DNA from 3 places in the Rubrobacter tropicus genome. Region 1 is predicted to be linked to each of the others. Evidence: riboswitches for the same ligand, from Rfam matches in the RefSeq annotation. Region 1 holds a riboswitch; each other region holds the start of a gene.
The links. A riboswitch is a leader RNA that binds a small molecule or an ion and turns the genes downstream of it on or off. The one in region 1 is predicted to bind cyclic di-GMP.

Region 1 (3,965 bases):
GCCCCAACGGAACACCCCGACCCTCGGCCCCACCCGATACAGCAGCCACGCCCGCCTCCTCTCCCATCCCGCCGGACACCCTGCGCCTCCGACTATAATGTAGTTATTCACAATAACATTGACAACAATGAACGTCAACGGTTAAGATGCGATCAAAGGAGTTGGTAGTATGGGTTTCGTGTGGGGAGCGGCATGGACACGGTAAGTTCGGGGGCTGTCGGGGATCTCTCCCTGCGTTTGGTCGACGAGTTCGCCGCGTTTGGGCCGGCGTACATGAAGTGGGTACGTTCGCGGATGCGGGAGCCGGGCGTCAGTTACGCGCGGATGCGGTTGCTCGGGGCCTTGCATTGCGGGGGGCCCAAGATCATGAGCGGCATCAGCGACGAGCTCGGGGTGACGCGCCGCAACGTGACGGCGCTGGTCGACGGGCTGGAGCAGGAGGGCCTGGTCAGGCGTCTGCCCCACCCCACCGACCGGCGCGCGATCGTCATAGAGCTGACCGACGAGGGCGGAAGGACCATGGAAACCCAGTACGAAGAGCACCGCAAGGACGTGGCGGAGCTCTTCGTAGGGCTCTCCGAGGAAGACCGGCGTGAGCTCGTCAGGCTCCTGGGCCTCTTGCGAGAGAGGTTGCGGGAAGAGGGCGGCTGCCAGGCCTGAAAGCGGCTTTCAGCATCTTTGAGAAGTACGAGAGCATTGAAGTTTTACGGCGCCTTGCGGAAGTAACGACCCAAAAGGGGCACAGACCACAGGCATCAGGGGCGGTAAGCGAGGCGGGGTGCCGAAAACAACCCCTGAATCCTGAGAGCCTGCGAAGCAGGCGACCCGAAACCTGAAGCTTCAGAACCCACCAGTCTGGCCCACTCGCGAGCCCCTCGCCGTCCGTCAGGGGGTCGCGGCGGTTGCCGTGTGGCGGATCCAGTCGATCTGGGTGTAGACGGTCTTCTTGGGCCTGTTGCCGTTCAGCCAGGCCGGGAACCAGGAGTTGACCATCAGGTGCATGGACGTCTGGGGGATGCCGGTGTCCCAGGTGCGCATCGGGCGGCCGTCCACGTAGAAGGTCATGGAGTCCGAGGCGTAGTCGAAGGCGTATTCGTGGTAGGCGGCGGTCGGGTCGAAGCCGAGTTGCGCGGTCTCGGTGTGGGTCTGCTGGCCGCCGGCGTAAGTCGTGAACATGACGCGGCCCGAGCGATCGTTGTAGATCTCTATGTCGATCTCGCTCTCGAAGTCCGGGCTCTTGTAGAGGAAGAAGCCCGTGATGGAGCCCGGGGCGTACGCGGGTTTCACGCGGGCGGAGTAGGAACCGTAGCCGTGGAGGGCGTTCGTGAGGGCCTCGCCCCCCTCGTAGGAGCGGGCGGGGTGTTTGATCCTCAGGTTGCCCCCGCTCGCGTCCACGTTGGTCGGGTCGAGGTAGCTGCGCCCGAGGTTGTGGTCGCCGGTCGACCAGCGGGCGGTATCGAACGAGTCGAAGGGGTCGTAGAAGCTCGTGGCTTCCTGCGCCCCGGCGGTCCCGGCGAAGACGATCGTGAAGGCCAACCCGGCAAACAGGAGTGAGAGTACCCGTCGCAAGCGCGCTCCTTTCGGTAACCCGGCCGCCTCCCGCGCTGGAGGCCCGTGGTTTTGCGTCCCCGCCTCGCGGCGGGTTTGCCCTTATCGTGAACGTCCGGCGCTCCGGCCCGACGGTCGTACTCTGGTCCGCGATGGCCCCCGGAAGAGGACTCCCCAGCAACGTATTCTACCGGGTGTGCCGGATCCAGTCGACCAGAACGTAGGAGTCTCGGCGTGGTTTCTTGCCGTCGAGCCAGGTCGGGAACCAGGTGTTCGTGTAGAGGTACATCGTGTTCTGCGGCAGGCCCGTGTTGAAGGTCTTCATGAGCTTGCCGTCCACGTAGAAGCGCACGGCCCCAGGCCCGTAAGTAAAGGCGTAGTCGTGGAAACTGGCCGTGGGATCGAAGGGCAGGCGCATGGTGACGTGGTTCGTCGTCCGGCCGCCGGCGTGGGTGGTGAACCAGATCCTGCGCGAAGAGTCGTTCGGGATCTCTATGTCTATCTCGCGGGCGAAGTCCGGCGGGCGGTAGACGAAGAAGCCTGTGACGGAGCCCGGGGTGTTCGGCAGCTTCAGGCGCGCTGCGTAGGAACCGTGGTAGTAGAGGTTGTTGGATCGGATCTCCGCCCCCTGCACGGTGTTTGCCGGCATCTTGAGGCGCAGATGGCCGTTGGCGACGCTCACGTTGTCGGCGTCCAGGTAGCCGCGGCCCAGGGCGTGGTTCTCTTTAGTCCAGCGGGCGGCCTCGAAAGTGCCGAAGCCGTCGAAAAAGCCCGCGCCCTGCGCCTGGGCGACGCCGGAGATCAAGAACACCTGCAAAGCCCCAACCGCGAACAAAACCCAAACTCGCTTCACAAAAAGCCCCCGCCTCGTAAGACCCGACTCCGGAATCAGATACCCGCAACTCCGTATACGTTACCGCGTTCGAGGCGTGCGCGGGGTAAGAGGTTTCGCTCTTCCTGGCGCTCTATGTACGGATGGGGCATGTAGAGTAACCTACGCGTCATGGTTTCCTCCAGACAGCAACTCGACGTCCTCACCATCGGGGAGATGGTGGTCGACTTCATCTCGGCCGAGAAGACGGACACCTTGAGCAACGCCACCACCTTCAAGCGGTATCTCGGTGGGTCGCCGGCCAACATCGCCGTGTACGTCTCGAAGCTCGGGGGCCGGTCGGCCGTGATCGCCAAGACGGGCATAGGGGCTTTCGGGAAGTTCCTCAAGAGCGAGCTGCAGCGTCACGGCGTCGTCACCGATTACCTCCAGATGGACCACAGGACCAACACCACCGTCATCTTCGTCTCCTCAACGGCCACCACCCCCGACTTCGAGGAGTTCCGCATCGGCGACTACCTGCTCGAACCGAATGAGATACCGGACGAGGCGATAGACCGGGCGAAGGTCGTACATTCCTCGACCTTCGCCCTCTCGCGCGAGCCCTGCCGCTCGGCCGTGATAGGGGCTTTCCGCCGGGCGCAGGAGATGGGCAAGATCGTCTCGCTCGACCCGAACTACAGCCGCAGGGTCTGGCCCGACTACAAGGAGGCGCAGGGCGTTATCCGGGAGGCCTACAGGCACGTCAACCTGACCAAGCCCTCCGCCGACGACGCCCGCCGGGTCTTCGGCCCCGACTACGAGCCCGAGCAGTACATAGAAATGTTCCACGACCTCGGCCCCGAGACCGTCGTATTCACGATGGGCGGCGAGGGGAACCTGATCTCGGAGAACGGCAAGATCACGGCCCACGTCCCGACCCGCCCGGTGGACGTCGTCGACGCGACCGGCGCGGGCGACTCGTTCTGGGCGGGATTCCTGACGGCGCTCCTTGACGACAACCCCGTCGAACGCTCGGTCCTCTTCGCCCGCGAGATCGTCGAGCGCAAGCTGACCACCAAGGGCCCCCTCCCCGCGGACATCGACCGCGGGGAGATCTACGCCCGCCTGGACGAAGGGGCGAACGCAGAAGACGGAAAGTAACAGCGCAGAGTCGAGGAGAACCGGATGCACGTAGCGTTTATCAACCCACAGGGCAACTTCGACCCGGAGGACTCCTACTGGACGGCCCACCCGGACTTCGGCGGCCAGCTCGTCTACGTCAAGGAGCTGGCGCTCGCCATGGGCAACCTCGGCCACAGGGTGGACATCGTCACCCGCCGCGTCGTAGACCCAAACTGGCCCGAGTTCGAATCCCCCACCGACGCCTACCCCGAAGCCCCGAACGTCAGGATACTCCGCATCCCCTGCGGCCCCGACCGTTTCTTGCCCAAGGAAGAGCTGTGGCCCTACCTCGGCACCGAGTTCGTCCCGAACCTGCTCTCCTTCTACGAGGACGAAGGCTCCATGCCGGACGCCATCACCTCCCACTACGGGGACGGCGGCCTGTGCGCGGCGCTCATCGAAGAGAGGACGGGCGTCCCGT
Region 2 (3,965 bases), 890 kb from region 1:
CTCCGTGAGGGTGAATCCGTCCTCCTCCGCGAGTGACCGCCGCACCTTCACCTTGAGGCACTTCACTTGGCGACCAACCCCGTGACCTCGTAATTACCACCGGACGCCCAATCCACGGTCACGCTGACCTGGATCAGGTTCGTCTGGTAACCGGCAGGCTCTACGGCGGATGGACCGAGGCGCATGTACTGGGTCGTCACTTCGCAGCCACCCGACGGAGACGCGAAAGGAGAGCCTGCGGGAGGCGCGGGGTTGCAGTCGGTGGAGCTTCCCACCGGGTAACGGGCAAGCGCGGCCGGAAGGGTCAGAGCCTTGGTTTCCTCCAGCTTCTCGTTCGCGAGCGCCCGCGCCTGATCGTAGTTGCTCCCCGCGACGGCCGCGTTGAGGCCCGCGTCGAACATGCTAACCATCGGTATGATCGCGACGGCGAGGATCATGATTGCCACCATCACCTCGACCAGCGAGTAGCCGGATTCGCCCTTGAGAAATCTAGTCAACCTTTATCCTCGAGGTCACATCTACGAACTCTAGTCTAGTCGTAGGGTTGCCATCTACCGTCACCCGGATCTCGTTGGATCCGGCGCCGACCGTCACGTTTCGCATCGACCCGTCCGGAGAGAACTCCAGCGATCGGGTGGGCCCGGATAATCCCAGGGTCGAGTATAAGGTGGTGACGGCGGCATCGTCCTGGAGCGCCGGCACACCCACGACCTTTGTATTGTCCGGCAGGGTGCGATCTATGGCGGTGCCCGCGGCAACGCCGCCCGAGCTCGTCATCTTTACCAGATAGTAGTCGGGGCCCATGCTCTCCTTGGCTTTCTCGGGCGAGAGGACGACGCGCCAGTTCGCCAACTGGTTGGTGGACCTGGTATGGGCGAGCCGCAGATCAGACGCCAACTGGTTGGCTGCGGAGTCCACGGCCCTGCTCTCTATCACGCTGAACCAGGTAGAGCTGGCGATGCCCATAAGGACACCCAGGACGACGATGGTGATTACAACCTCCGGCAGCGTGAATCCCCACTCGCCCACCGGGCGGCCACTGTCATCAAGGCGCCAGCTGCTCGACTCCATCAATCCACCGCTTCAGAGCGTTCTCAGCGACTTCACAGAAGAAGCGACGAGCCGCGACACCTTTCGCTGCGAGAGCCCGAGCCGTTTTCCGACCTCCGTCTGCGTTAGGTCCTTGTAGAAGAACAGGTAGACGACTCTGCGTTGGATCTCGCTCAACGACTCTATGGCCTGCTCCAGCACGATGCGGTCCTCTATCGGGAGAGAGAAACTCTCGTGGTGGATGCTCCTGATGGCCGAGAGGTCAATGCCCTCTTCCTCGGCGCCGTCGAGCGAGACGACGCTCGTGTCGTGGTAGAGCTTCATCAACTCGACGATGCCGTCTGGCGAGACGTTGACCTCTTCGGCTATCTCTTCGAGTTCGGGCCTGCGGCCGAGGTCTGCTTCGAGCCGCGCCGCCGCCGAGGTGACTTTGGAGTAGAGGCCGCGCGACCAGCGGGGTTTCTTTACGAGCTGGGTGTCGCGGAGGTGGTGGCGGATCTCACCGTCCACCACGGCGTAAGCGTAGGTCGCGAACCCCGCGCCCGGGGCGTCTTCGTAGTTCTTTACGGCCTTCATGAGCCCCACGTGGGCGACCTGTATCAGGTCCTCGTAGGCCTCGTCCGAAACCCTTGCGTGCCGCCCGGCAAGGTGGGCGACTAGCCCCCCGTGCATATCTAGTATCGTTTCTATGGCCTTCCTGTCCCCGGTCTCTCTGTGGGTCCGGATCAGGGCCGCCGCGTCTTGCCGACCCCGTTCCGCGGCGCCCGCCACCATCCTCATCGACCCCATGCCACAGCACGAACCGCCGCACGGGCAAGGCCGGTACTCGCGTAACCGGCCGGACGAGTAGTAATCCGCATCGAATCTCCCTTTTCGGCAACCCGGCTGCCTACGTGAGGCCCGTGGCTTTGCGCCCCCGCCTCGCGGCGGGTTTGCCTTTTCGTAACCGGAGCATTGTATACGGCCAGGCTGAAAGAAACAATCCTGCCGATAGACTGTTTTTCCGATTCGTATGGGGAATGTGGTCGCGTTTACAACCCCACGCGGGAACGAAAACACCGCAGCGGGTATGCTACGACTGCATCCGGGATCGAAAAGGAGGAATGGTGACGGAGACGAGCCAGGAGCGCGCGGGCGCGAGCCCGCTGCAGGGAGACCGCGGGACCACGAAGATCGGGGACGGGGTGGTGCTCGCCATCGCGAACGCCGCCGCCGGGGAGGTCGGCGGCGCGCACCTCTCCCACGGGGGCACCAGGCTCCCTGGCGACAGCTCCCCGACCGTCGGCGAGTTCCTGGGCAACATCACGGGCGGGTCGGGCCGGCCGCGCGGCATCTCCGTAGAGGTCGGCGAGAGCCAGGCGGCCGTCGATTTGACCATCAACGTCGACTACGGCAAGAACATCGCAAGCGTCGCCCAGGAATTGCGCCGGAACGTGATCTCCCGCGTCGAAAGCCTAACCGGCCTGCACGTCACGGAGGTCAATATCGTCGTCAACGACCTTGCTTTCGAGCAGTAAAGCTCGGGTGCCTGGCACGGACCGCAGAAGACTCAAGCCCATCACGAATAGGCTTTTAGGTCTTTAGGTTTTCAGGTTCTAAAGGGGTGGGGTGGAGCCTGCCTGCAGTCTCCCGGCCCACGCTTCAAAACCCAAGAGACCTAGAGCGGTTTGCACGAGGACCGGCCTTCGGTGTTCTCGAGGTTTCGAGGGGTGGGCCACGAAACCCGCGAGCAAGCCCCGACCCGCCACCCCTTACGGCGGTTTGCGGAAAAACTGACCCTCGCCGCCCACGGGGCACCGAGGCTTTCAGGGGCGCGCCCCGAAGCCGCGGGCGGGCCCCGACCTTCCTCCCCTGAGAACCCGAGAACCCGGATGGCTGCTCGCGGTAGGCTCGATACCTCCGCAAACCGCCTTAGAACCTGAGAACCCAAGAACCTTGGAACCCGAAAGCCCGGGTTTTAGACGGGCCCGGTGCTTCCGCAAACCGCACTAAGTGCCTCACAGACAACGAGGTTCGGTCCTTCCGCAAACCGCCGTAGTAGAGACGAACCGCGCCCCGATCCGGGTTCACGGCCCACCAACGAGCCTTGCTGCGAATTCGAGGTAGAACCCCCAGAGGTATGGTCCCGCAAAGAGGACCAAGATCCCCCCGACGGCGAGAAACACCCCGAAGGGAAGCGCAGCGCGGCGGTCTATCTTTCCACCCGCCATGAGGAGCCCAGCGGTGACGGAGCCGACGAGCGCGCCGAGGAAGACCGCCAGGGCCGCGTACGGCCCCAGAAACGTCCCGAGCATCCCGCCCATCTTGACGTCCCCCATCCCCATGCCGCCGGGGTAGGCGATGGCGAGCGCGAACAACCCGCCCGAAACGGCGAGGGCGGAGACGGTATACACCCACCACGCCCCGGGGTTGATCAGGATGGAGAGGGCCAATCCGGCCACCGCCGCCGGGCCGACTATTACGTTCGGGAGCAGGCGATGCTCCAGGTCTATGCCGGCCAGCGCGACTAGCGTCCCGATCAGGACCAGCGCCGAGAGTAGAGGCAGGCCGAACCCGAACCTGAGGGCCGCCGCCGCGAAGAGCACCCCTGTAAGGGCCTCGACGAGCGGGTATCGGAGGGAGATGCGCGACTTGCAACTCCGGCACCGTCCCCCGAGGAGCGCGTACGAGACGACCGGCACGTTGTCCGGCGCCCGGATCGGAGCGCCGCAGTCCGGGCACCGGGAACCCGGCCATACTATCGACCGGCGGAGTGGTACGCGGTGGATCACCACGTTCAAGAAGCTCCCGACGACGAGCCCCAGAAGCCCGGCAAGGAACGCTATCAATTGAGAATCCGCGCGGGTATAACCTGTCTCCCTTTCCGAATGCCCGGCATTCTACACCGCCGGGAAGAGGCACCAGTGGCTACGAAT
Region 3 (3,965 bases), 830 kb from region 1:
GGGGATCGCAGCCAGAACCTCCGGGTGCAGGTCCAGACCCAGGTAGTTCGCGGACGCGAAATCAGCGCACCACCGCCCCCCGATCTTGACGCTCCGACCGTCCTGCTCGTTCACGACCGCGCCGAGTTGGGGGATCTGGCGGAATATTCGTTCCTGCAGCCCGGCGATCCCGTCGCTCTCCGACGGCCCCCCCGCGTCCGTCTGGCGGGCCCTGAGCACCTCGCCGACTACGTCTTCCGCCGTTCGCGAGTCGGCGATAACCGAATCGCCCATCCGCACCTCGAAGGCGGACTCCAAGTCCATAAGCATCTCTGCTATCGCCAGCGAGTCGAGCCCCAGATCCCCCCGCAGGGAGTCGGAGGGCCGCACGGGCTCCGTTCGTCCCCTTCGTCGGACGAAATCGCCGACCGTGTCCAGTACGCGATCTGCTTCGCCGGCAACCTCGGGCGCGACCGGATCTCCCTCCTCTTCGGTGTCTTGCCGACCCGCGTCGTCAGACAGTTCGTCTGTGGCCACGACGGGCAGGGAGCCTTCCAGGTAGGCGGCCCGGGTCGCGCGGCGCTGGATCTTGCCGCTGGATGTTTTGGGTATGCTCCCGGTCCTGACCAGGACGATGGTGTGGGCCTCCAACTCGTGAAGATCCGCCACCGCGCTGCGCACGGCCGCGGCCACCTCGTCGGCATCCACGTTCTTCACGTGGCTGCGTTCCAGCTCGTGGACGATCACCAGGCGCTCGTCCCCGTCGATGTCCACGGAGAAAGCGGCGCTGCAGTCCGGACGGAGGGCCGCGTGGCTCTGCTCCGCCGTAAGCTCTATGTCTTGCGGGTAGTGGTTGCGTCCACGGACGATGATGAGGTCGTTGAGCCGCCCCGTGATGAAGAGCTCCCCGTGGTGCAAGAACCCCAGGTCGCCGGTCCGCAAGAAGGTCCCTTCGCCCGTATCCGCCAGGTAAGCCCCGAACGTGTCCTTCGTCTCCTCGGGCCGCCCCCAGTACCCTTGGGCGACGCTGGGACCCGACACCCACACCTCTCCCACGCGGTCGGGCGGGCAGACGGTCAGGGTTTTGGGATCGACCACGACGATCTCCTGGTCGGCCGGAGCGCGCCCGCAGCCCACGATCGAACGCTGGCCTCCATCCGACGCGGCGACGGCCACCCGATCCCGCTCGAGCTCAGCCCCTTCGAGGGGGAGCACCACGGGCGGATCTTGCCTCCTTCCCCCCGACACGAACACGGTCGCCTCCGCGAGGCCGTAGGCCGGGTAGAACGCCTCCCATCGAAAACCGCAGGGCGCGAAGGCCTCCGCGAACCGCTCCAGGGTCTCCCGCCGGATGGGCTCGGCCCCGCTGAAGGCCAACTTCCAGCCGCTGAGGTCCAGGGTCGCCCGCTCTTCGGGGGTGATCACACGGGCGCAGAGGTCGTAGGCAAAGTTGGGCGCGCCGGCGCTGTCGGCCCCCGTACGGGAGATGGCCCGCAGCCAGCCAAGGGGTCGCTGCATAAAGGAGGCGGGCGGCATGAGGGTGGCCGGGAAGCCCCCGTAGAGCGGCTGCAGTATCCCGACGATCAGCCCCATATCGTGGTAGGGGGGCAGCCAACTCACCATGTGGCTGCCCGCCGAGTGCCCGAAACCGTGGTAGATCAGGGCCAGGTTGTGCAGCAGGTTGCCGTGGGTGACCATTACTCCTTTGGGCGAGGAAGTAGAACCCGACGTGTACTGCAGAAAAGCAAGCGTATCGGCGTCCACCTCGGGCCGGCGCCACGCTTCGGCCCGGTCTTCGCCGTCGTCGGTGGACAGCCAACGCAGCGACCTCATCTCCGGGGCGTGCGCGAGCCGCTTCTCCAGGTTGGACAGGACGGGAGAGGGGGCAAGCGCCACGGTCGCGCCCGAGTCCGTGGCGATGGAGCGCAGCCTGGATATGGGGCGGTTGAGCCGCGGCGGGTAGGCGGGCACGGCCACCACCCCGGCGTACAGGCAACCGAGGAACGCGGCGGCGTAGTCAAGGCCAGGGGGGTAGAACAGGAGGACACGCTCCCCGGTCTCGACCCCCAGAGCTTGCAGCCTCGCGGCCACGTCCCGGGCCCGCCCGTCCAAACCCGCGTAATCCACGAAGTCCCCCGCGGATTCCCCATCCTCCAGGAACATGAAAGCTTGGTCCCTGGCCTGGTGCGACGCCCTGTGCACGAGCAGATCTATCAGGGTGTCGGGCTCGACCTCGTCGTCGGGAAAGGGCGGGCGGAGGTCGTCGGGCACCTCTTGACGGCCGCCTTTGTGCAGCACCATGTTCCCCCTCCAGGATAGTTTGTCCGCGTCACGCGAGCGCTGCCGCGGCGTACAGCAAGCGGCCCCCGCTTCCCGCACGCGCGGCCTTTCGCATGAAGAATAGCACGAGCCTTTCGGGAGGATGCTTGCCGCGTTCACGTAACCGGCCACTTACCGTGCGAACCAAGCTACTTGGCGTACCATGACCCCATGTCGCCACAAACACCCGCGTGTCGCACGGCGCGACCCCCGGCCACGATGTACAATGTCGGGCGTCCTGGAAAAGGTAAACCCGCCGCGAGGCGGGGGCACAAAGCCACGGACCTCACTCACGGGGAGGCAGCCGGGCCGCCGAAGGAGAGATAGAGTCTATGCCGTCCTTCTTTCTCGGAGCCGAAGGGCGCCCGACTCAAGCATGATCAGCGCGTGGAAGAGTGAGGGGGGGCGGTCGCGGGCGTGGCTCGTCTACCTGATCGTGGGCGCTCTCGCGACGGTCGCGTACTTTTTCCTCCCGTCACCGGCCGCGCAGGACACCCTCCGCCCGCTCTTCAACCTGGCGGCGCTGGGGGCGTTCGTGGCCGGCATCCTCATGCACCGGCCGAAGCGTCCGCTGCCCTGGTACCTCTTCACCCTCGGCACGCTGTTCTTCGTCCTCGGCATCGTGACGTTCGTCTACTACGAGGTCACCCTGGGGAGGACCCCGTTTCCTTCCCTGGCCGACGCGTTGCTCATCGCCAGCTACCCTTGCGCGGCCGGCGCCCTGCTGCTTTTCCAGCAGCGCAGGTTCGTTCGCGACAGGGCCAGCGTCATCGATCCCATAATCGTCGCCGTGGGCGTGGGGGTTATCGCGTGGGTCTTCTTGATGCGGCCGTTCTTCGAGGACCAGTCGCTCACCCGGCTCGAGCAACTCGTCTCCGTGACCTACCCGCTCATGGACGTTCTGCTGCTCGCCTTCGTGGTGCGGATGTTGCTCGTCTCCGGCGAACGCCCGTTCGCCTACTACCCGCTGGTCGCGGGTGTGTCGTGCACGCTGGCTTTCGACGCCGCCTACACCGTGTCGACGCTGGCGGGCACCTACGAAACCGGAACCCCGGTCGACGCCCTCGAGATGCTCTTCCTGGTTTTTCTGGGTACCGCCGCGTTGCACCCGTCGATGGTGGATCTCTCCGACGGCGTCGCGCCGGATCCCGAGACCAGGCTCACGCGTCGACGCCTCGCGCTACTCGCGGCGGCCTCCCTGACGGCCCCCGGGCTGCTCGCGGTCCAGGCGGCGCGGGGGGCGCCGCTGAGCGTGCCCGTGATCGCGGGGGGCTCGGTCGTGCTTTTTTTGCTGGTGCTGTTCCGCATGATGGGCCTCATGCGCAACAACGAGCGGGCCGCGGCGGAGATCCGCCACCTCAACGAGGGACTCGAAGAACGGGTCGAGGAACGTACCTCGCAGCTAGAAGCCGTCATCGACGAGCTGAAGGTGGCCAGAAACGAGGCCGAGGCGGCCAACAAGGCCAAGAGCGAGTTTCTGGCGAACATGTCCCACGAGATTCGCACCCCCATGAACGGCGTCATAGGCATGACCGAGCTCCTCCTGGACACGCCGCTCGACGCGGAGCAGCGCGAGTACACCGAGACGGTGAGGGCGTCGACCGAGAACCTGCTGGTCATCATCAACGACATCCTGGACTTCTCCAAGATCGAGGCCGGGAGCATGG

Region 2: another riboswitch for cyclic di-GMP. It lies ahead of GBA63_RS10255 (sigma-70 family RNA polymerase sigma factor); the one in region 1 lies ahead of GBA63_RS05690 (family 16 glycosylhydrolase).
Region 3: another riboswitch for cyclic di-GMP. It lies ahead of GBA63_RS01525 (response regulator); the one in region 1 lies ahead of GBA63_RS05690 (family 16 glycosylhydrolase).

What each region holds. Positions count from the first base shown of each region.
Region 1 covers NZ_CP045119.1:1,174,649-1,178,613, reverse strand. The annotation lists gene GBA63_RS05700 (DUF6069 family protein) at 1-49, opposite strand, end outside; gene GBA63_RS05695 (MarR family winged helix-turn-helix transcriptional regulator) at 193-660, shown strand; gene GBA63_RS05690 (family 16 glycosylhydrolase) at 886-1,569, opposite strand; cyclic di-GMP riboswitch class I at 1,580-1,659, opposite strand; gene GBA63_RS05685 (glycoside hydrolase family 16 protein) at 1,736-2,401, opposite strand; gene GBA63_RS05680 (carbohydrate kinase family protein) at 2,552-3,523, shown strand; gene GBA63_RS05675 (PfkB family carbohydrate kinase) at 3,548-3,965, shown strand, end outside.
Region 2 covers NZ_CP045119.1:2,062,103-2,066,067, reverse strand. The annotation lists gene GBA63_RS10270 (PilW family protein) at 1-51, opposite strand, end outside; gene GBA63_RS10265 (type IV pilus modification PilV family protein) at 63-497, opposite strand; gene GBA63_RS10260 (pilus assembly FimT family protein) at 490-1,029, opposite strand; gene GBA63_RS10255 (sigma-70 family RNA polymerase sigma factor) at 1,084-1,839, opposite strand; cyclic di-GMP riboswitch class I at 1,923-1,997, opposite strand; gene GBA63_RS10250 (Asp23/Gls24 family envelope stress response protein) at 2,157-2,567, shown strand; gene GBA63_RS10245 (prepilin peptidase) at 3,117-3,878, opposite strand; gene GBA63_RS10240 (FliA/WhiG family RNA polymerase sigma factor) at 3,958-3,965, opposite strand, start outside.
Region 3 covers NZ_CP045119.1:340,773-344,737, reverse strand. The annotation lists gene GBA63_RS01530 (aminotransferase class I/II-fold pyridoxal phosphate-dependent enzyme) at 1-2,280, opposite strand, end outside; cyclic di-GMP riboswitch class I at 2,535-2,615, shown strand; gene GBA63_RS01525 (response regulator) at 2,675-3,965, shown strand, end outside.